2 regions of the Neobacillus sp. NPDC058068 genome follow, and region 1 is predicted to be linked to the other one. Evidence: riboswitches for the same ligand, from Rfam matches in the RefSeq annotation. Region 1 holds a riboswitch; the other holds the start of a gene.

What was found. Region 1 has a riboswitch for fluoride ahead of crcB (fluoride efflux transporter CrcB). Riboswitches for the same ligand answer to the same signal wherever they lie in the genome.
Region 2: it holds a riboswitch for fluoride, as region 1 does, so the genes downstream of both, ACFVSW_RS17365 (response regulator) here and crcB (fluoride efflux transporter CrcB) in region 1, are expected to answer to the same signal.

What each region holds. Positions count from the first base shown of each region.
Region 1 is NZ_JBHVSI010000015.1:135,457-145,868, forward strand. Features, by position in the region: gene ftsX (permease-like cell division protein FtsX) at 1-295, shown strand, start outside; gene ACFVSW_RS18150 (murein hydrolase activator EnvC family protein) at 407-1,702, shown strand; gene ACFVSW_RS18155 (S41 family peptidase) at 2,030-3,484, shown strand; gene ACFVSW_RS18160 (PDZ domain-containing protein) at 3,644-4,837, shown strand; gene ACFVSW_RS18165 (sulfite oxidase) at 5,092-6,159, shown strand; fluoride riboswitch at 6,440-6,501, shown strand; gene crcB (fluoride efflux transporter CrcB) at 6,566-6,964, shown strand; gene crcB (fluoride efflux transporter CrcB) at 6,967-7,329, shown strand; gene ACFVSW_RS18180 (dihydrofolate reductase family protein) at 7,549-8,091, shown strand; gene ACFVSW_RS18185 (DUF3995 domain-containing protein) at 8,520-9,101, shown strand; gene ACFVSW_RS18190 (ArsR/SmtB family transcription factor) at 9,377-9,655, shown strand; gene ACFVSW_RS18195 (MIP/aquaporin family protein) at 9,746-10,412, shown strand, end outside.
Region 2 is NZ_JBHVSI010000014.1:110,935-121,346, reverse strand. Features, by position in the region: gene ACFVSW_RS17375 (bifunctional 3,4-dihydroxy-2-butanone-4-phosphate synthase/GTP cyclohydrolase II) at 1-1,190, shown strand, start outside; gene ribH (6,7-dimethyl-8-ribityllumazine synthase) at 1,203-1,670, shown strand; fluoride riboswitch at 1,681-1,740, shown strand; gene ACFVSW_RS17365 (response regulator) at 2,054-4,804, shown strand; gene ACFVSW_RS17360 (CheR family methyltransferase) at 4,814-5,668, shown strand; gene ACFVSW_RS17355 (ATP-binding response regulator) at 5,610-7,205, shown strand; gene ACFVSW_RS17350 (sugar ABC transporter substrate-binding protein) at 7,236-8,192, shown strand; gene ACFVSW_RS17345 (GAF domain-containing protein) at 8,521-10,412, shown strand, end outside.

The DNA of each region.
Region 1 (10,412 bases):
AAGAGAGATCAAGATTATGAGATTAGTAGGTGCGACGAATACGTTTATTCGCTGGCCGTTTTTCTTAGAAGGACTATGGCTTGGTATTGTTGGCTCGATTTTGCCAATTATATTGATTTCTACCGCTTATTATCGTGCTTATGATTATATTGGTCCTAAGCTTGAGGGCACGTTTATCAAAGTGCTGCCATTTACTCCATTTGTTTATCAGGTTTCCGGTATTCTGATGCTAATGGGAGCCGTAATCGGTGTATGGGGCAGTGTCATGTCTGTAAGGAAGTTCTTGAAAGTGTAATTCTATTCAGGAGGGGCTGTCTATCCGGCTCTTCCTGATTTGTAAAATATCTTTTGCCACATAGATAAAGAAACAAATACATATACATAGAGTTGGGGGAAGTAGTCGGATATGAGGAAATCAGTTATTAAGCTTGCCGTTGTTGTAACGGTCGGGCTGGGGACTTCTTTTGGAGGGAATCCTGCTAAAACAGAGGCCGAATCTATCTCCAAACTGAAGGAAGAGCAAAATAAAATACATGAGCAGCGTTCCGATCTAAATTCGAATATTAATCAAGCAAATGATAAGATTACGAATCTCCAAGAGGAGCAAGCAAGCGTTAAGAGCGAATTGAAACGCCTTGATTTAGCGATTAGTGACGCCACTGCTAAGATTGATGAAAAACAAGCAAAAATAGAAGATACAAAAACTCAAATTGCTGCGCTTCAGGAAGAAACGGAGATTCTCAAGGATCGGATTAAGAAGCGGAATGTCCTACTGAAGGATCGGGCCCGCAGCTATCAGGAAACGGGCGGAATGGTCAATTACTTGGATGTATTAATGGGGTCAACCAGCTTTAGCGACTTCATTGACCGTGCGAATGCGGTCGCAACCATTTTGCAGGCCGACCAGGATATTTTAAAGCAGCATGAAGCTGACAAAAACGAGCTTGAGGAGAAACAATCTCAAGTTGAGAAAGAGCTTGCCAGCTTAAAAAAGATGCTCGCAGACTTGGAAACTATGAATAACCAATTGACTGCCCAAAAGGCTGAAAAGGATAAACTATTGGGAAGTTTAGAGAGTCAAGAGCATGAAGCCCATGAAGGAATGCTGGATTTAAAGGAGCAGGAGGAAATTCTTGCGGCTCAAGAGAGTTCGATTCAAAAAACAATCAAACAAGAGCAAGAACGCCAGGCTAAAGAGGCGGCAGCAGCAGCGGCAGCGGCAGCGGCTAAGAAAAAGGCAGCAGCCAGCAGTAGCAGCGGCAGCAGTAATAGCAGCAGTCCCTCTGCATCAGCACCACAGGTTTCAAGCGGCAGCTTTACAAGACCAGCTCCAGGTGTAGTTACTTCAGGATTCGGCGGACGCTGGGGGGCTTTCCACTATGGTGTTGATATTGCCCAAAGCGGCAACAATGTACCAATTGTAGCTGCAGCAGATGGGGTTGTCTCTGTTGCCCATTATTCAAGCAGTTATGGAAACGTGGTATATATTTCGCATTCGATAAATGGTCAGGTTTATACAACTGTTTATGCACATATGTCAGGTTATCAAGTATCACCAGGACAAACTGTCTCAAAAGGTCAACGAATCGGCACCATGGGGAATACCGGTGATTCCCAGGGCCAGCATTTACACTTTGAACTTTACAAAGGACCATGGGCCTATCATTCAGCGATAAATCCAATCGGCATTGTTCCAATTTAATAATCAAATTAAGGAAGAGGCTTAGCTTCTTCTTTTTTTTTGCCAAAAATTTATAGCATTGAACTTTGAGAATTGTCCAGCTCCAGCGCCCAGCGGCTAGTGGACTTCGCTCTTCTCCCTACGATAAGTCAACATCGGATCGCTCCGCTCTCCGTGTTTCCTTTATCTCAGTCGAAGCGCTCCAGTCCATACGCCGCTAAACGGGCGCTTCCGCTTTTCTATTCATAACTCGTCCATCCCTCACATATAAGTTAATAAACAGGCAGGAATTCGGTGCCTATTAGAAAAATAGATATGACAGGCATATTTATCTTGAGGAGGATTCTAATGAATCGAAAATGGATTGCCCTGTTGATGACGGGTTCGCTTTTAACCGGGGCAGGGGGCACCTATGCTGGATTGCAGTTTTTAGAGAAAAAGGAAAATAGAAACGAACTCGAGCAAGCACTGCTCCCTAAAGATCAACCTGTATCTTCTCAAACGGATATAAAAGACCTTGGAAAGGTTGAGCAGGCCTATGACATGATCCTAAGCCGCTATGTTGAAAAAGTGGACCAAGACAAACTGGTTGAAGGTGCCATCCAAGGAATGCTCTCAGTGCTAAAGGATCCCTATTCTGTTTATATGGACAAGGAAACGGCGCAGCAATTCACGCAAACCTTGGAATCATCCTTTGAGGGCATTGGAGCAGAGGTCGGCATGGTAGATGGAAAAATTGTCATCGTCTCGCCGTTTAAAAATTCTCCAGCGGAAAAAGCAGGCATCAAGCCGAATGACCAAATTCTGAAAATCGACGGCCAAAGTGTTGAAGGGCTGGACCTCAATAAAGCAACCTTAAAAATCCGCGGCAAAAAGGGGACACTGGTAACGTTAGAGATTGACCGCAAAGGGTTAAAGGAACCGCTGTCAATTGACGTCAAACGCGATGAAATTCCGCTTGAGACCGTCCACGCTTCCGTTAAGAAGCAAGATGGCAAAAAGATCGGCTATATCGAGATCACCTCCTTCGCTGAAAATACAGCGGCGGATTTTAAAAAGGACTTAAAGGCTTTGGAAAACGATGACATTAAAGGTCTAATCCTCGATGTACGAGGCAACCCTGGAGGATTTCTAGACAGTGTCGGTGATATATTAAAAGAATTTATCCCGAAAGATAAGCCCTATGTCCAAATCGAACCGCGTACCGGCAAAAAACAGCGATTCTTTTCCACCCTTTCCGAGAAAAAGAATTATCCAGTGCTTGTCCTAATCAACAAAGGCAGTGCATCTGCTTCGGAAATTTTGGCAGGTTCATTACAGGAAGCAGCAGGCTATCAGCTAGTCGGGGAAACCACTTTTGGAAAAGGAACCGTCCAACAGGCGGTACCGATGGGCGACGGCAGTAATATTAAATTAACCCTTTATAAATGGCTGACCCCAGATGGGAATTGGATTCATAAAAAGGGAATTAAACCGGATGTGACTATCAAACAGCCGACAATATTTGCTACTCATCCGATTCAAGTTGAGAAGACGCTAGTCGAGGACATGAACAATGAGCAGATCAAAAATGCTCAAGAAATTTTAAAGGGCTTGGGATTTGCGCCGGGCCGGACAGATGGATACTTCAGCGCCGAAACAACAATTGCTGTTAAAGGTTTCCAACAGGACAAAGGCCTAAAGCCGACAGGGGAAATCGATGCCAAAACAGCCGCAAAGCTTGAAGAAGCCGCGATGAAGGAAATGAAAAAAGAGAAGAATGACCTGCAACTGCAAATGGCGTTGAGATTGATAACGAAATAGACGATAGTGAGACTTCGGTCTCTTTTTTTTTGTATTATAGAATGTTAAAACTTTTTTAGAAACTAGCAATATGTTTTATGGTTTAAATTTGGTAAAATAAGCTTTAGAGACTTTTACATAATAGTTTACTAGAAATTTTGATTAGGCAGGTGGCAGGAAATGGTGGAAACATGGCTTGTGGAGCTACTTAAAGGGACAGGCAAGTTATTTCTTCATCCTGTTTTATACTATCTCGTTTTCCTCGCGGCCATTTTAGGCGTTATGAGGGTAAAACGGGAACGGAAAGATTTTCATATTCGAGCCCATGATGCATATTACGAACTCCGGCAGTTGTTTCCGCTGGGACTTCTTTGCGGGTTTATTCTTTCGATTATTGTTGTCGCGGCCGGTATCGCTGTACCTTTCGCTGCCATTCTATTAATCGCTGGATTCACATTTTTATGGTCATTGACGACAAATGTCCGGCTGATCTCACCTGTATACACAGTCGGGGCTGCTTTTTTCACGATCATATTAATCGCAGAAAATAACTGGTCGATTCCGCTCTTTTCGAAGGCGTTTGATGCGATTGGTGACAAGGTTTACCCTTCCGTAGTCGTGGTTCTTGGCCTTTTGCTAATTGCGGAAGGCGTGCTGATTTTAAAAAATGGCAGCAATGGAACATCACCGAAACTAGCAAAAAGCAAGCGCGGTCAAAGTGTGGGTGTCCATGAAGTGAAGCGCCTTTGGATGCTGCCGCTGTTCCTGCTTATTCCGGGTGACACGCTCCAGCTGCCATTCGATTGGTGGCCGCTGTTCCATATAGGTGCGAAGGAGTACACGCTGATTTTTGTACCTTTTGCAATCGGGTTCCATCAGCAAATCAAAGGGATGCTCCCAAAAGAAGCGATACAGCTTCATGGCCGGCAAGTCATTATGCTCGGGGTTTTTATCTCGATCCTCTCGGTGGCAGGTTATTGGTATCCGCTAATTTCGATTGTCATCGCAGCTCTTGCCGTAATAGGGCGTGAATCCTTAACATTAATGGCGTCAATTAAGGACGAAAATAGCCCATTTTATTTTTCGAAAAAAAATCAAGGCTTGATGATTATTGGCATCATTCCCGAATCCCCAGCAAGTAAAATGGGACTCCAAGTCGGGGAAATCATTGCCAAAGCCAATGGTGTGCTTGTCAGGGATGAAAACACCCTTTACGAAGCATTGGAAAAAAACCGCGCCCATTGCAAGCTCGAGGTCCTTGATAAAAATGGCGAGATTCGGTTCGTTCAACGTGCCCTCTACGAAGGAGACCACTACGAACTTGGCATCCTGTTTGTTCCGGACGAGCGGAAGTATGATAAGAAGATTGGGTAATTGTGGTTACGACGCTAACGTGGGGCTATATTTGAGTACATCTTCAACCACTATAGTCGATGACCAAAATAAACAACCGCAATCCCCTGCATTCATGTATGGGGTGAGGTTGTTTTTTTATAAATATTTTAGAACAAATGTTCCTTTTGTTGTAGAGTTAGTGTGAAATAAAAATAAAGGAGATAGAAATTTGAATGAATACTTATAAACTACATACGTATTAATTAGAAGCCCCATCTAAAGGAGGTATCTAAATGAAATATTCCCATCCCCCCGAAGTTAGACCTTACCTAATTTCAAAGACGTTAGTTCCTGAAAATCAAGAAACACCGATACATTTTTATAACGGCGATATTGTAACTGAAAAACTATTTTATAGAAGAAATCATTTTTCTTATCCCAACTTTGCTTCATCCTTTTATCTTCTCCCAATTGAGGGACTAGTACATACCCCAAAAGTTTTTTCATTACAGGAAATATATTCAATGCCATCTAAAACGATGAAAGTGGTTTTAGAATGTGCTGGTGATAAGCGAAAGTTATTTAAACCCAAAGTATTTGGAGAGCAATGGGGAAAAGGAGCAATAAGTCAAGGCATTTGGAAAGGCGTAACTTTAAGAACCTTATTGCAGTACACAGGATTACATGATTCCGCAAAAGAAATTGTTTTCGAAGGCTATGATAATGGAATAAGACCTGATTCTAACCAACTATTTAATTTTTCAAGGAGCTTACCCATTGAGAAAGCCATTGATCCAGAAACTATTATTGCTTACGAATACAATAATCAACCCATCCCCTTCAAGCACGGATTTCCTCTAAGATTAATTGTTCCTGGATGGTATGCCATGGCATCTGTAAAATGGATTAAAAAAATTACAGTGATTGACAAGGAATATAAAGGACCTTTTCAAGCAATTGATTACGTTTACTATCCGAACAAAGAAAACGATAGTGGAAAATTCCCCGTTACCACACTCAATGTTAATTCAACGATTCAATATCCATTAAATATGCAATTATTGCATACAGGAGTTTATGAAATTAAAGGGATTGCATGGTCTGGTAATGGGAAGATCGCAAATGTAGAGATTAGTATTGATGGAGGTAAGTCCTGGGATACTTGTCACTTAACCACTTCATCAGAGAAACAATCATGGGTTCGTTGGAATTATAAATGGGAAGCACTAAAAAAGGGAGAATACACCATACTTTCAAAAGCAAAGGATTCTAATGGGAATATTCAACCATTGGACCCAACGTGGAACAGGAAGGGCTATGGTTACAACGCTATAGATAGAATAAAAGTAAAAGTTGAGTAATTTTTTTAAAAAAGGCTGTGTTAAAGACCATTGTTGATTTTGAGTACAATGTTGATTGGAGTGGAAGGCGCGAGACTCCTGCGGGAGTAGCGGGACAGGTGAGACCCCGCAGGCGCTTTAGCGCCGAGGAGGCTCACCGCCCGCCCCGCGGAAAGCGAAGCGCCTGGAACGGAAATCAACATTCACTTTTAACACAGCCCTAAAAAAGTAAGCTCCTTTTTTGCTATTGGTCTTTTAAAAAAACCTTCTTGATTAATTAGATTTTTTGTATATAATCATTATTATAATAGGCGATGGAGTTCGCCATCAACCGTCTTTGTGACTAATGACTCCTACCAGTGGTTATTCTTAATACTGGTAGGAGTCTATTTTATTTTAAAAGAAAATTATGTAAGGAGTCTTTTGAATGAATGTAATTGCAGTTGGGTTAGGTGGCTTCTTTGGTTCTATTTTTCGCTTCATGGTTGGAAAAGCGATTCCTTCTCAGTCAGGTTTCCCGTTAGGAACCCTGGTAATTAACCTAATGGGTTGTTTATTTCTTGCATGGTTTTTTACCATTACGGCAAAACAAAAAAATATTAATCCCAATTTAATATTAGCTATAGGAACAGGTTTTACAGGTGCATTCACCACTTTCTCAACATTTTCAGTGGAAACCCTGAATTTACTTAAAGATCAGCAATATTTTATTGCCATTTTATATGTGGCGATAAGTATATTTGGGGGAATAACACTAGCCATAATAGGGACGAAATTAGTATCGTTAGATTTTAAAATAAAACGAAAACCAAGGGGGAAATCATAATAATGATATTTGTTGGACTAGGAGGCATTTTTGGCGCAATTTCGAGGTTTTTGCTTGGAAAATGGTTCACAAGTAAGACTTCCGGAGTTTTCCCCTTCGGAACTTGGATCATTAATATTAGCGGCTCGTTTTTACTTGGTTTTCTTGCTATCTTAAATCTAAAAGAAGCTATTCCGGAGTGGACTTGGCTTTTGTGTGGTACAGGCTTTCTTGGAGCATATACCACCTTTTCAACTTTTGGATATGAAACTATACAAATGTTACAGTCAAGAAAAACAAAAAACGCTTTATTCTACGTTACAGCTTCGGTATTATTAGGTGTATTTTTTGCTTGGATAGGAAGTCTTTTAGGAGATGTTTTATAATTAATTATATGGGGAATTTAATTAACTTACAGATTATTTCAATCAATAAACCAAATGCCAGGTCATAAAGTTTGAAAATTTATAATAAAGTTTGTTAAAAACCCTGTATTAATAGGGTCTTTTTATCCTAAAACTCCAGGTGTATTGTTCAATTAAAGGAAATTTTAAGAGTTTTATAGAAATATTTAGACAATTCGTTTTTAAAGGAGTGATGTCTGAATGGCGAAATTGATTTATCATATTGCAATTACACTTGACAATTTTATTGCAGATTTGAATGGAGTTGCTGACAATTCTATATTTTTACACGAGGGTGATCATGTTACAGATTTCATATCCGATATTCAGAAATATGATGCGGTATTAATGGGTGGAAAAACATATGAATACGGCTTTCAATTCGGTCTTAAACCGGGTGAACCTAGCCCTTATAAGTTGAAGCATTATATTTTCTCCAACACCATGCAGTTTGAATCAAACGATGAAGTGAAATTAATTAAAAATAACGCGATTAGCTTTATACAGGATCTCAAAATGAAGGAAGATGGAAAGTTGTGGCTCTGTGGGGGAGGTAAACTGGCGGGTTCATTAATTCAGCATAAGCTTATTGATCAATTAGTCTTAAAAGTTAACCCTGTAATGATTGGAACGGGGATACCTCTATTTGGCAGTGTTAAACCTCGTGTAAATTTGGAATTAGTTGGCATGAAGCGATATTCGAACGGAGTCCTTAAACCTACGTATAATATTAATTATTTTTAGTATTAAATGTTAAATAAGTTCTTTACTTTATAAAAAAGTTCTTTACTGATGTCCTCTATTTTTAAATAGGGGGCATTTTTATTTTATTCATTATTCGGAGTGTTAATCAGCAATCGGGCCAGTTTGTTGAAGAAGGATATTTTCTGTTTTTAGCGAATTTAGTTATAAGTTATGCTACTGTCGTGGACCAGAGGGAATTATTTTAGAGTTGGTGGAGAGAAACAAATAAATTAAGGGTAATTAATAGTTATCGGGCCTGGGCCATCAATTCGTTGACCGAACGAAGAAATATTTTATTTTGGTGAATTATATAATAATAAGAGCTTCATAGTTATATCATTTTAGGGCGCATACCCTGAATAAGGATTAACGTCCTTAAGTACTAGTCTTACACAAAGGGTCCTAGGACACTGTGGAGGTGATCGTTAGTGAATTCGAATCTGTCGTCGAAACCATCGCAATCAAAATCAACCGTTTGGGCTGGGGGCGCTGTTTTTGTATGGTCCATTGCCTATATGCTGCCACACCTATATTGGGCTTTAGGCGGAAGAATAGGGGTGTCCCTACTAAAACCCGGAGTGGCTGCATCTTCACAGTTTGAACTAATTAATTGGATCTCGTTACCAATCTTTATTGTTGCGGGACTCGTAGGTCTTGGTTTCATTTATTTAGGCAAAAGTAAAATTCTGCGCTTATTGTTGCTTTCCGTAACTGTGTTAGGGTGTTCGATAGCCACTGCTCATGGCATTTTTGGCATTATCTATCGTGGCTTGCAAATCGCAAGTGTGATTGGCTTGGAGAATGGGACATTTGATATCCACGATGATATGTACGTGGTCTGGGATATGGTCATTTTCGAACCGTGGTTTTTGATTGAAGGCATTTTACTTGCCATTGCAGGATGGTGTTTTTTGAAAGGAGCACGGAGCAGGAAAGTTTGGCTTGGGGTGTGTGTGGTTGGCACGATTGTTGGATTGGTCACAGGGATGCTGGGTGTGCGATTTGCATAGTTAATCTGTTACAGATATCGACTGATGAGCAACTTTTATTCAACTGAAACTTAAATTAGCTAGAGAAGAATCTATTTTGATCAATATAATGGATTCTTTTTATTTATCGTAAAACGCTGGCTTGTGAGGTTTTAGTGACAAACTTTATTTCAAAGCAGCAATTGTTTTACAAAAAATTAATAAAATACAACTTGCAATCAATATATAAGTGGAATATTATATAAGCAAATCGTTATATAGCAGGGAGGGAATCTTTTTTGAAGAATCTTGAATTGATGGCGAAACAGTTAAAAGCTGTGAGTGACCCTAATCGTTTAAAGCTCTTGGCTTGTCTAAAAAAAGGGGAAGTATGTGCTTGTGATTTTGTTGATGTTTTAAATATTTCCCAACCTGCTGTCAGTCAACAATTGAAAAAGTTAAAAGAAGCTGGAATTATTGTCGAAAGATCAGCAGGAACATGGAAGCATTATCGATTAAATGAAAGGCAACAACCGTATATTCAGGCTATTATTGACCATTTGGATGAGATTTCATTTATACGTTGCGACTGTTAAACGCTTGTAATACTTTTTTAGTCAAGATGTACGAGGGATAGGTAGATCTTGTTTTGCATCAGGAATTTCTTCATCAAGGGGATTAAAACAATGAAAGAAAAGATTATTAGTGAATTTTTAGGAACCTATTTTCTTGTTTTTGCCGGGACTGGTGCAGTAGTAATAGATACTATGACGAATAGTTTAACACATGTTGGCGTAGCCATTACATTCGGGCTGGTCGTAATGGCATTAATTTACACGTTTGGTCACATCTCAGGTGCCCATTTTAACCCTGCAGTTACCATTGGATTTTTAATTCATAAGGATATTACTAAAAAGGAAGCCGTTTATTATATTTTTACACAAATTATTGCAGGGATTGCAGCTAGTCTCACCTTATTTTCTTTATTTGGAAATGTGGCGTCTTTAGGTGCTACGCTGCCAAATGGTACATGGGCACAATCGTTTGTTTTAGAATTCATCCTTACATTTTTCTTAATGTTTGTTATTTTTGGAGCTGCTGTTCATGGTAAAGCAGCAAAATCCTTTGCAGGAATAGCAATTGGGGCAACAGTGGGGTTAGAAGCGATGTTTGGTGGACCGATTAGTGGTGCCTCGATGAATCCAGCAAGATCGATTGGTCCAGCGATCGTATCAGGAACACTTCAACATTTATGGGTGTATATTATTGCAACTATTTTAGGGGCCATGTGCGCGGCAATCATTTATAAATTACTAGACGATAAAGAAAACTCGCCGATTGGCGAGCCCGTTA
Region 2 (10,412 bases), on a different contig from region 1:
TTCATACCATTGAAGAAGCAATTGAAGATTTGAAAAAAGGTAAAATTATTATCGTGGTCGATGATGAGAACCGTGAAAATGAAGGAGATTTCTTGGTGCTGGCGGATTATGCAACACCGGAGAATATAAACTTTATGGCTACACATGGCCGCGGTTTAATCTGTACGCCCATAACGAAGGAATTAGCGGCACGTCTCGATTTACATCCGATGGTCCAGCACAATACAGATAACCATCAAACGGCTTTTACGGTTAGTATTGATTACAAAGATACAACGACTGGTATTAGTGCATTTGAGCGTTCTGAAACGATTTTACAACTGTTAGATCCAAACGTAATCAGCTCAGATTTTCGCCGGCCTGGTCATGTGTTTCCGCTTGTAGCCAAGGAAAATGGTGTACTTGAGCGAAATGGACATACGGAGGCAGCGGTTGATTTTGCGAAACTTTGCGGAGCTCAACCTGCCGGGGTCATTTGCGAAATTATGAGTGATAACGGTGAAATGGCAAGGGTGCCGGAACTAATGAAATTTGCTGAAACGTATGAGTTGAAACTGGTGACGATTGCCGATTTAATCCGCTATCGTTATCAACATGAGCAGTTAGTGAAACGTGAGGCATCAGTGAAGCTGCCAACATCATTTGGCGAATTTCAGATGATTGGCTATTCCAATCATCTAGACGGGAAAGAGCATGTAGCGATCGTGAAGGGGGATCTGCTTAAAGAAGATGAGGCACCGCTTGTACGAATCCATTCTGAGTGTTTGACAGGTGATGTTTTTCATTCAAAACGCTGTGATTGTGGGCCGCAATTGCATCTTTCATTAGAAATGATTGAAGAAGCGGGCCGAGGTGTTGTCCTCTACATGGAACAGGAAGGCAGAGATATCGGTTTGCTAAATAAATTAAAGGCCTATGAGCTGCAAGAGCAGGGTTATGATACGGTTGAAGCAAACGAGAAATTAGGATTCCCAGCAGAAATGCGTGATTATGGTTTATCCGCACAAATGCTGCGCGATTTAGGGATTACGAAGGTGCGTTTGATGACAAACAATCCTGAAAAAATGGAAGGCTTAATGAAATATGGCATTGAAGTGGTCGAGCGCGTGCCGCTGGAAATTGATGCCGTAGCAGAAAATAAACATTATTTAATGACAAAAAAAATAAAAATGAATCATATTTTAGCATAGGAGAGATGACAAATGGGACAAGTATTTGAAGCACAATTAATCGGAACAGATTTAAAAATTGGTATAGTGGTAGGAAGATTTAATGAGTTTTTAACATCTAAATTGTTGGGTGGTGCAATGGATGGCTTGAAACGTCATGGTGTGTCTGAAGAAGCTATTGATATCGCATGGGTGCCAGGTGCGTTCGAGGTGCCATTCATCGCGAAGAAGATGGCGGAAACAAAAAAGTATGATGCAATTATCGGATTAGGTACCGTCATTCGCGGATCAACTACTCATTACGATTACGTATGTAATGAAGCAGCTAAAGGGATTGCCAATGTGGGCTTAACAACTGGTGTGCCAGTTATGTTCGGTATTGTAACAACAGAAACGATTGAGCAAGCGATTGAGCGCTCTGGGACAAAATCTGGTAACAAAGGCTACGATGCGGCTGTATCCGCCATTGAAATGGCCAATTTGAATCGTTTATTTAAATAAATTATTTCTAAATTAAATAGGCGATGGAATTCGCCAAAACCGCCTTAAGGCTAATGACTTCTATCAGAGAAGTCATTATTTCTGGTAGAAGTTTGTTTTTTAGGTGGGAAAATATCAATTTTAGCGGGTTATTTATCTCGAAAAAGGTCTATTAATTAAATTTGGGGTCAGTCCTTGCTACGGTAAGTAGCGGTGACTGGCCTTATTTTTGTAAAAAAAATTTTGTTTAGTGTTTTGTAAAATGTGCTATAATTTGTCGTAAAAAGGTTGTTTTTTAGTCTAACAATTAAAGGGTTTATTATGTTTTTTGATATCTGAATATTGTGAAACTATAAACAATCGTTGAAACATTAATATAAAGGGACAACATGGTAGGAGGCTGTATGAAATTTAGAACAAAGCTCTATATGAGCACAGGATCAATAATCGTTTTAATTTCAATCTGTGTCATTATTTTAATGAATATGCTGGAACAATCTTTGGTGAATATCGATGTAGTTATTTCCGATAAATATGAACGAATCAATATGGCTTCAACGATTAAATACGAGACAGTTAATATTGCCCGAGAGTTGAATGGGATTATCCTCAATCAATCAAATGAAACGATTGATACTTCCATTAATGCTTTGGAAGACTCGAACATCAATATCAACCAAGCGATGGAGTCACTTGAAAGGATAGATAGTAAAGAAAAGACTCATGAATTTATTGCAAAATATAAAGTACTCCGGGAATCTTATCTAACTAAAGTACAGCAAGTAATTGCTATTAAAAAAATCGATCCTAAAGTGGTAATCCAACCAGAGATGTTGAACGATTTGAAGCTCACCAGGGAAAGAATGCTTCAAAATGCGGAACTTCTCCGCGGATTGCAAGAACAAGAGATGAAAAATGAACTTTATCGATCCCGAGACACCTACCATTGGGCTGTTACGACAATTTATGTGTATCTTGCCATCTGTTTGAGTTTAGGAATAGGAATTATCATTTGGATCATTAGGGGGATGACAAAGAATCTCAACCAGGTAACGACTGTCATGAAAAGTGTGACCAATAGCGGCACCAATGCTCTGCCGCGGATTGAGATTTTCTCTAAAGATGAAATTGGTGCTATCGCCGCTGCTTTTAACAAAATGGTTTCAGAGCTAGAGGAACATAGCAAACGAGAGAAACAATTAATAGAAGAAGCAGAGGAGCACAGCTGGCTTAAAACAAAAATTGCTGAATTACTAGCGATGTATCCGGAAGCTAAAGATGTGAAAATGCTGGCAGAATTGTTCATATTAAAGCTTGTACCTATGGTAGGAGCTAGTAATGGTGTGTTTTATATAAAGACAGGAAAAGGGAACGAGCAGTATTTGAAAAAAATCGCTGCTTACGCATTTTTTAATCAAAATAGGGACTTTGAATCCTTTCGGATAGGAGAGGGTCTAATTGGGCAATGTGCACTTGAGAAAAAGCCCATCTTCCTAAATCATGTTCCCGATAATTATATAAAAATACAGTCCGGTATGGGAGGAGCGTCACCGAAAAATATTATTATTTTACCGATACAAAATGAAGATGAGGTACTGGCTGTTATCGAAATTGCCTCCTTTGAAGCGTTCAGTCCTTCCCAAATCCTGCTCCTTGAAGAAGTGATTCCTACTACAGGAATTACGCTAAAAAGTATGTTAAATCACATGAAGGCGGAAAGATTATTACAAGAATCACAAACCTTAACAGAAGAACTTCAAGCTCAATCTGAAGAACTGCAATTACAGCAAGAAGAACTAAGGACGACAAATGAACAACTGGAGGAGCAATTTGCAGCCTCCGTCCTAAAAAAAGAAGAGCTGGAGAAAGTAAGAGAGGAACTAGAAGAAAAAGCGCAACAATTAGAAATCAGCTCCCAATATAAATCAGAATTTCTTGCTAATATGTCCCATGAGTTAAGAACACCACTTAATAGTTTACTCATTTTAGCACAAATCCTTTCCGAAAACGGTGAGGGCAATCTGACAGCTAAACAAGCAGAGTATGTTCGCACAATTTATTCATCTGGAAATGATTTATTACATTTAATCAATGATATTCTCGATTTAGCAAAGGTAGAATCAGGTAAACTAGAAGTGATTCATAGAGAAGTAGATTTACATAATGTAGAAGATTCCATCAAACAGCAATTTTCACTGCTAGCCAATAAGAAAAATATTCAATTAATCGTTCAAGTCGCACCTGATTTACCATCAATTTTCTATACGGATGAACATCGTTTGCTGCAAATTTTAAAAAATCTGCTTTCAAATGCCTTTAAATTCACTGAAAGCGGCAGTGTTTCACTACTTGTTCGGAAGGTAATAAAAGAAACTTCCCGGCAGCAGCGTTTACACGGAGAATCTATGCTTGCCTTCTCTGTGATTGATACAGGTATTGGCATAGCTAGAGAAAATCATGGAACGGTATTTGATGCCTTTAAACAAGCGGATGGAACGACAAGTCGAAAATATGGGGGTACAGGACTAGGATTATCTATTTGCCGAGAAATAGCTTATTTATTAGGCGGGTTTATTGAGTTAACGAGTCAAGTAGGAAAGGGCAGCACCTTTACTTTATATCTGCCTTACGATCAAGTAAACGAGCAGAAAGAGGTAAAAGCTTATATTAAGGAAGCTTCGGCAGGCCTCGAGACTGAACATGATACACCAGAAGTTCCTAACACAAAGGATGAAGAAGATAGTAGTAATAAACAAATCGGAACCTCATCGCTAAAAAATAAAAAGGTCCTCATTGTCGATGATGATATCCGAAATGTTTATGCACTTACGATTGCCTTAGAGAAATATGAAATGGAAATTCTTGTAGCAGAAAATGGCCGCGAAGGGATTGATATCTTAGAAGAAAATTCAGATACAGATATCATTTTAATGGATATTATGATGCCCGAAATGGATGGATTTGAGGCAATACGGGCAATTCGGAGCAGGTCTAAATTTACAACCTTACCGATTATTGCCCTTACAGCTAAGGCGATGAAACACAGTCGCGAAGAATGTTTAAATGCAGGAGCAACGGACTATATCAGTAAGCCGCTAAACTTAGATCAGTTATTCTCGCTTATGCATGTATGGTTGTATAAAAAGGAAGGATAAGTGATTACGATTCAAAAAAAAGAAAACCTACAAAAGCAAACACCGAGCCAAGTGGTAGAAACGATTGAAATTGATCTGCTTCTTGAAGCGATTTACCGCTTTTACGGCTATGATTTTCGAAATTATGCCCGCCCCTTCATTCAAAGAAGAATTTGGCAACGTGTGCAAAAAGAGAATCTACCAAGTATTTCTGCTTTGCAAGAAAAAATATTGCGTGATTCGAATGTTATGAATGGTCTATTTTCTGATTTTTCTATAAATGTAACGGAAATGTTTCGTGATCCTTACTTTTTTAAGTGCCTGCGAACAAATCTCATTCCATTAATAAGAGATTATCCTGAAATTCGAATTTGGCATGTGGGCTGTTCAACTGGGGAAGAAGTGTATTCAATGGCCATATTGTTACAGGAAGAGGGCCTATATGAAAAGACGAAAATTTATGCCACTGATATAAACACAAATGTATTGGAAAAGGCGAAGAAAGCTACTTTTTCTTTAGAAAATATGCAGCTCTACACCAAAAATTATTTATTAGCTGGCGGGACGAGGGCTTTTTCAGAGTATTACAAGGTGGCTTTCGACCAAGTTGTTTTTCACCCTGATCTCCAAAAAAACGTGGTGTTTGCTGAGCATAATTTAGTAACAGACTCTTCATTTCATGAGTTTGATCTAATTATTTGTCGGAATGTCCTCATTTATTTTAATAAGGATTTGCAAAATGATGTCCATCGGCTCCTCTATGAGTCCTTGAGTTTATCAGGATTTCTAGGGCTGGGAAAAAGAGAGGGGATTAGATTTACAAGTTATGGAAACTGTTACGAAGAATTTAATACAACAGAAAGACTATACCGTAAATTTAAATAGCACCACTACTCAAAAAGTTAATATTTTAATGGTGGATAATCATCCTGAGAATCTACTGGCATTGGAAGCGGTCCTCTCAGCTCCGCACTATAACTTAGTTAGTGCTACGTCAGGAAACGCGGCGCTGAAAAGTCTGCTTAAACAAGAATTTGCTGTTATTTTACTAGACGTACAAATGCCGGGACTAAATGGCTTTGAAACAGCTAAACTAATTAAGGCCAGAGAAAAAACAAAGCATACTCCGATTATTTTCATAACAGCTATCAGTCAAGATATGGAACATGTTCAACGCGGTTACTCCGTAGGGGCAATTGATTATATCTTTAAACCATTTCAACCTGAAGCATTGAAACAAAAGATAGAGAAATTTGTAGAAATCTATCAAAAACATAAAGAGGAAATTAGCAAGAGTGAGATACAGCTTTCTGCGGAATTAAATGAAGTGAATAAAAAGTTAGATGAGACAACCTTGGATTTGCAGAGGACAGAAGCGTTAGCAAAGGTAATTAGTGAAACGTTACTCGATACCATTGTTACCTTTGACGGTCAAAGGTGTATCCTATCGGTAAATCCAGCTGTAAAAACGATGTTTGGCTATAGTTTGAATGAATTAGTCGGACAGCCTATCAGCAATCTTTTTCTACATGTGAAGGGAGACGATGGAAATCACCCTCCGGATTTGTTCTTTTCCTTAATCAATCCATTTCTGGGTGGTGTGATCGAAGCGGTTGCATTAAGGAAGGATGAAAGCGCGTTTCCTGCGGATATCCAGATTGGTGAGACGGCAGTAGAGGGTCAACAAATTTTTATTTGTACCATTCGTGATGTGACGGAAAGAAAGCAGATGGAAGAAGTTAAAAAACAGCAATTAAATCAGGAAATGTCACGACTGGATCGATTGAATTTAATTGGCGAGATGGCTGCAGGGATTGCCCACGAAATTCGCAACCCGATGACCACCGTTTATGGATTTTTGCAGGTGGCAAGAGGCAACCGTGATGGATTGCCAAAAGAAATTGTTGACCTCATGTTGGACGAATTAAGCAGGGCAAATTCTATTATTACTGAATTTCTTAATTTGGCTAAAAATAAGGTAAGCTATAAAAAAATCCAAAACATAAATACGATAATTGAGGCATTATTTCCGCTTATTCAAGCTGAAGCCTTACGTTCAAGAAAACAAGCTGTGCTCGATTTACATGATTGCCCCGACCTCTCCGTAGATGAAAAAGAAATTCGCCAATTAATCTTAAATATTGTCTTAAATGGTCTTGATTCTATGTCGTCTGGAGGGCAGCTTACGATAAAAACATATGCAGAAAAACAAGCAGTCATTTTGGAAATAAAAGATCAGGGGAAAGGGATTAGCCCAGAGGTTTTGGAAAAAATCGGAACACCGTTCTTCACAACGAAGGAACATGGAACAGGATTGGGCCTCGCGATCTGCTATAGTGTAGCTGAACGCCATCAGGCAGATATTGACATCGAAACGGGAGACGAAGGGACAACCTTTTTCATTCGTTTCAAACCAAACTAAGGAACATCAAAATAGAAAAGGAAGGTTTGCATGTTAAATAGGAGCAAGCTATTTCTTCTTACTCTTACTATTATTTCTGCAATTTTAATTGTTTTTAGCTATAAACAACTTGTCGATAAAAAGCCAGAAGCCGTATTTGTATTAAGAACCTTGGACAATGAGTATTGGGAGATTATTCGCGCAGGTATTGAGCAGGGATGCTTAGATTTTGGGATAGATGGTAAGGTTATGGCATCAAGAAATGGAACAAGCGAAGAACAAATCAAGATATTAGATAATGTTCTTGAAGAACATCCTGATGTACTAGTAGTCTCTCCGGACATTTCATCTGATATCATTCCTAAATTAGAAGAGTTTGTTAGAAGAAACATTCCCGTATTGATGATTGATACAGATGAGCTTACGGTAAAAAAAACGGCATATATTGGTACCAATAACCTAGATTTAGGGCGAAAAGCAGGGGCATTGATGGCCTCAATGCTGCATCCCGGAGATAAAGTGGCCCTTATCGGTAGAGAATCACCAGTGGAAAAAGAACGGATAAAAGGTGCTAAAGCCAGTTTAGAAGCTGCAGGGATCAACATAGCGGCAGAAAGTATAAAAATATCAATTAATGATAAGAACCAAAATCAAAAAGTGACCAAGGTAATGGAAACCATTTTGCAGAAGCATCCAGATCTTAAAGGTATTGTTACCTCAACTGATTATCTTGCCATTCCTGTAATTAAGGATCTTCAAGAACAAGGCCTTTCCATTCCCGTCACAGGAGCAGATGGAATAAGCAAAATGCTTGAGTTAGTAGAAAAAGGTACAATAACCGGTACAGTAGCGCAAAACCCTTATGATATGGGATATTTAAGCGTTCAAGCTGCATTAAAGGTGACAAAGGGAGAAACGATCAAAAGGAACATTGATAGCGGTGTCGATATTGTCACGAAAGATAATGCGAAAGAGAAGCTGGACTTCTTGAAAAAGGTGTTGAAATAAAATACTCACTAGCCTACGGTCATTCCTGGAGTCAGCTTCCCGTTACAGGAGTTATTAGAAGAAATAATAGAAGAAAGTCTTTTGAAAATAACTAGAATTGCTTGTGATGTCTGAACCCCTTGCCTTTGAGTCTCTTTTTTTATATATTTAATAGTTTAGTATCTTTTCATGAAATTCTTTATTCCTTATATTAAATTAATGCAAAATATGTAAAATAAGAGGAGAATAGAGGACATGAATTAAACTTGAAAATAACATATAGGCCATAATTATTAACGGGAATTTATAATGTTAGTTGTATTATCCTCTATGATTGGAGACCGTGTAAATGTTAAGGGAACAGACGAGATATTCTCGCCTTGCGAATATAACAAAAATAATAAATACAAAGTTAGAACTACGAGAAGTTTTACAGCATGTAACAACGGCCATATCTGAAGAAATTGTTCAATGTAATGCTGTTGGTATTTATTTACCCCAGGAAGATGGAACGTTCAGAGGATTTGCAGGAAAACCGGATATCATAAATGGTATGACGCTTGATATGCAGGTAATTGAACCTGTACAAGATTTATTGGCAAGAGAAGTTATAGAAACCAAAAAAACCATCTACATCCCTGATACTTCTAAGGATAATCGGCCGGATCCGAGATCAGTCGCGGCCTTTAAAATTAAATCCTTATTAGCTCTCCCTATCTCAGTTGAACAAGAGTTATTTGGTCTAGTTTTTTTATTTGATTATGGAACTCCAATGAATCTAACAGAATCAGAAATTCAAAGTGTCGAAGCTTATGTGAATATGGCTGCAGTCGCAATACAAAACGCGAAAAATTTAATACAAAAGGAAAACCTTATTGCTGAAAAGCAGTTGTTACTTGATGTTACAAGTGATTTATCGAAGTGTTCCTCGATACAGGAAAGCCTTGATAAATGTTTTTACTACTTAAGAAAGACTTTAGAAAGCAACAATTTAGCTGTCCACCTCCTAGATCCGCTAGACAAAAACTCAATTAGCTCAACAAAGTTAAGTAAAGATAGTGATTGGACAGAAGCAGATTGGATGGAGATCCATAAAGCCAAAAGCTATGAAGCGATGATCCAAGAGGTTATTCATACAAAGAATGTAATTACCATCCCAGATGTATTCACAAATGAAAGACTAGACCATGATTTTTGTCGGAGCTTCAAGATTAAGGGTCTACTTATGATACCATTGGTTTCAATGGGAGAAGTTTTAGGAGTAATTGCTGATGTCAAATTACAGGGAAAAGATCTCCATTACCTTGAATCCCAGATTAAACTGGCAAAATCTATTGTTGATGCCACAGCCCCTACATTTTCAAACCTGCAATATATGGACCGACTTGAGTACATGGTGGAAGAGCGAACAAGGGAACTAGCTGCTGCTAACGAAAAAGTTACAAGTGTCATTGAAAGTATTACGGATGGTTTCTTTGCTTTGAATAAAGAATGGAAATTTATTTACATAAATAAACATCAACATTTACCACCAATAAAAAACACAAAAGATGTTTTAGGCAAGAATATATGGAACGTCTTCCCGAAAGCGGTTGATACGGTCTTATATAAAGAATTTCATCGGGCGATGATAGAGCGGATACCCGTCCAATTCGAAATATGTTCAGCCTCAGACGAATATTGGCACGAAATAGTAGCTTACCCGTTTGATGAGGGGATCTGTTGTCTTTGTAAAAACATTACGGGAAAAAAGAAATATGAGAAGGAATTGAAAAGGTTATCCAGCCTAGAATTAATAGGACAAATGGCAGCAGGTATTAGCCATGAGATTAGAAATCCAATGACAACGGTACGTGGATTCTTGCAGGTATTAAAAAAAGAGGGTGAATTTGCGAAACATATTGATTACTTTAATTTAATGATTGAAGAACTTGACCGCGCAAATTCAATTATTACTGAATTTCTCTCAATGGGCAATACAAGGACATCAGATTTACAAATGTTAGATTTAAATTCAATTATTCATGATATTACTCCATTAATTAAAATTGATGCATTTAATCAAAATAAATATATTCATGTTGATACTAAAGACATCCCAGAATTACTGTTAAATCGTAATGAGATACGGCAATTATTAATAAATCTATACCGTAATGGCTTGGAATCAATGAGCACAGGGAAAATTCTATCTATCAGAACCTACAAAGAAGATGATTGTGTAGTTCTTGCAGTGCAGGA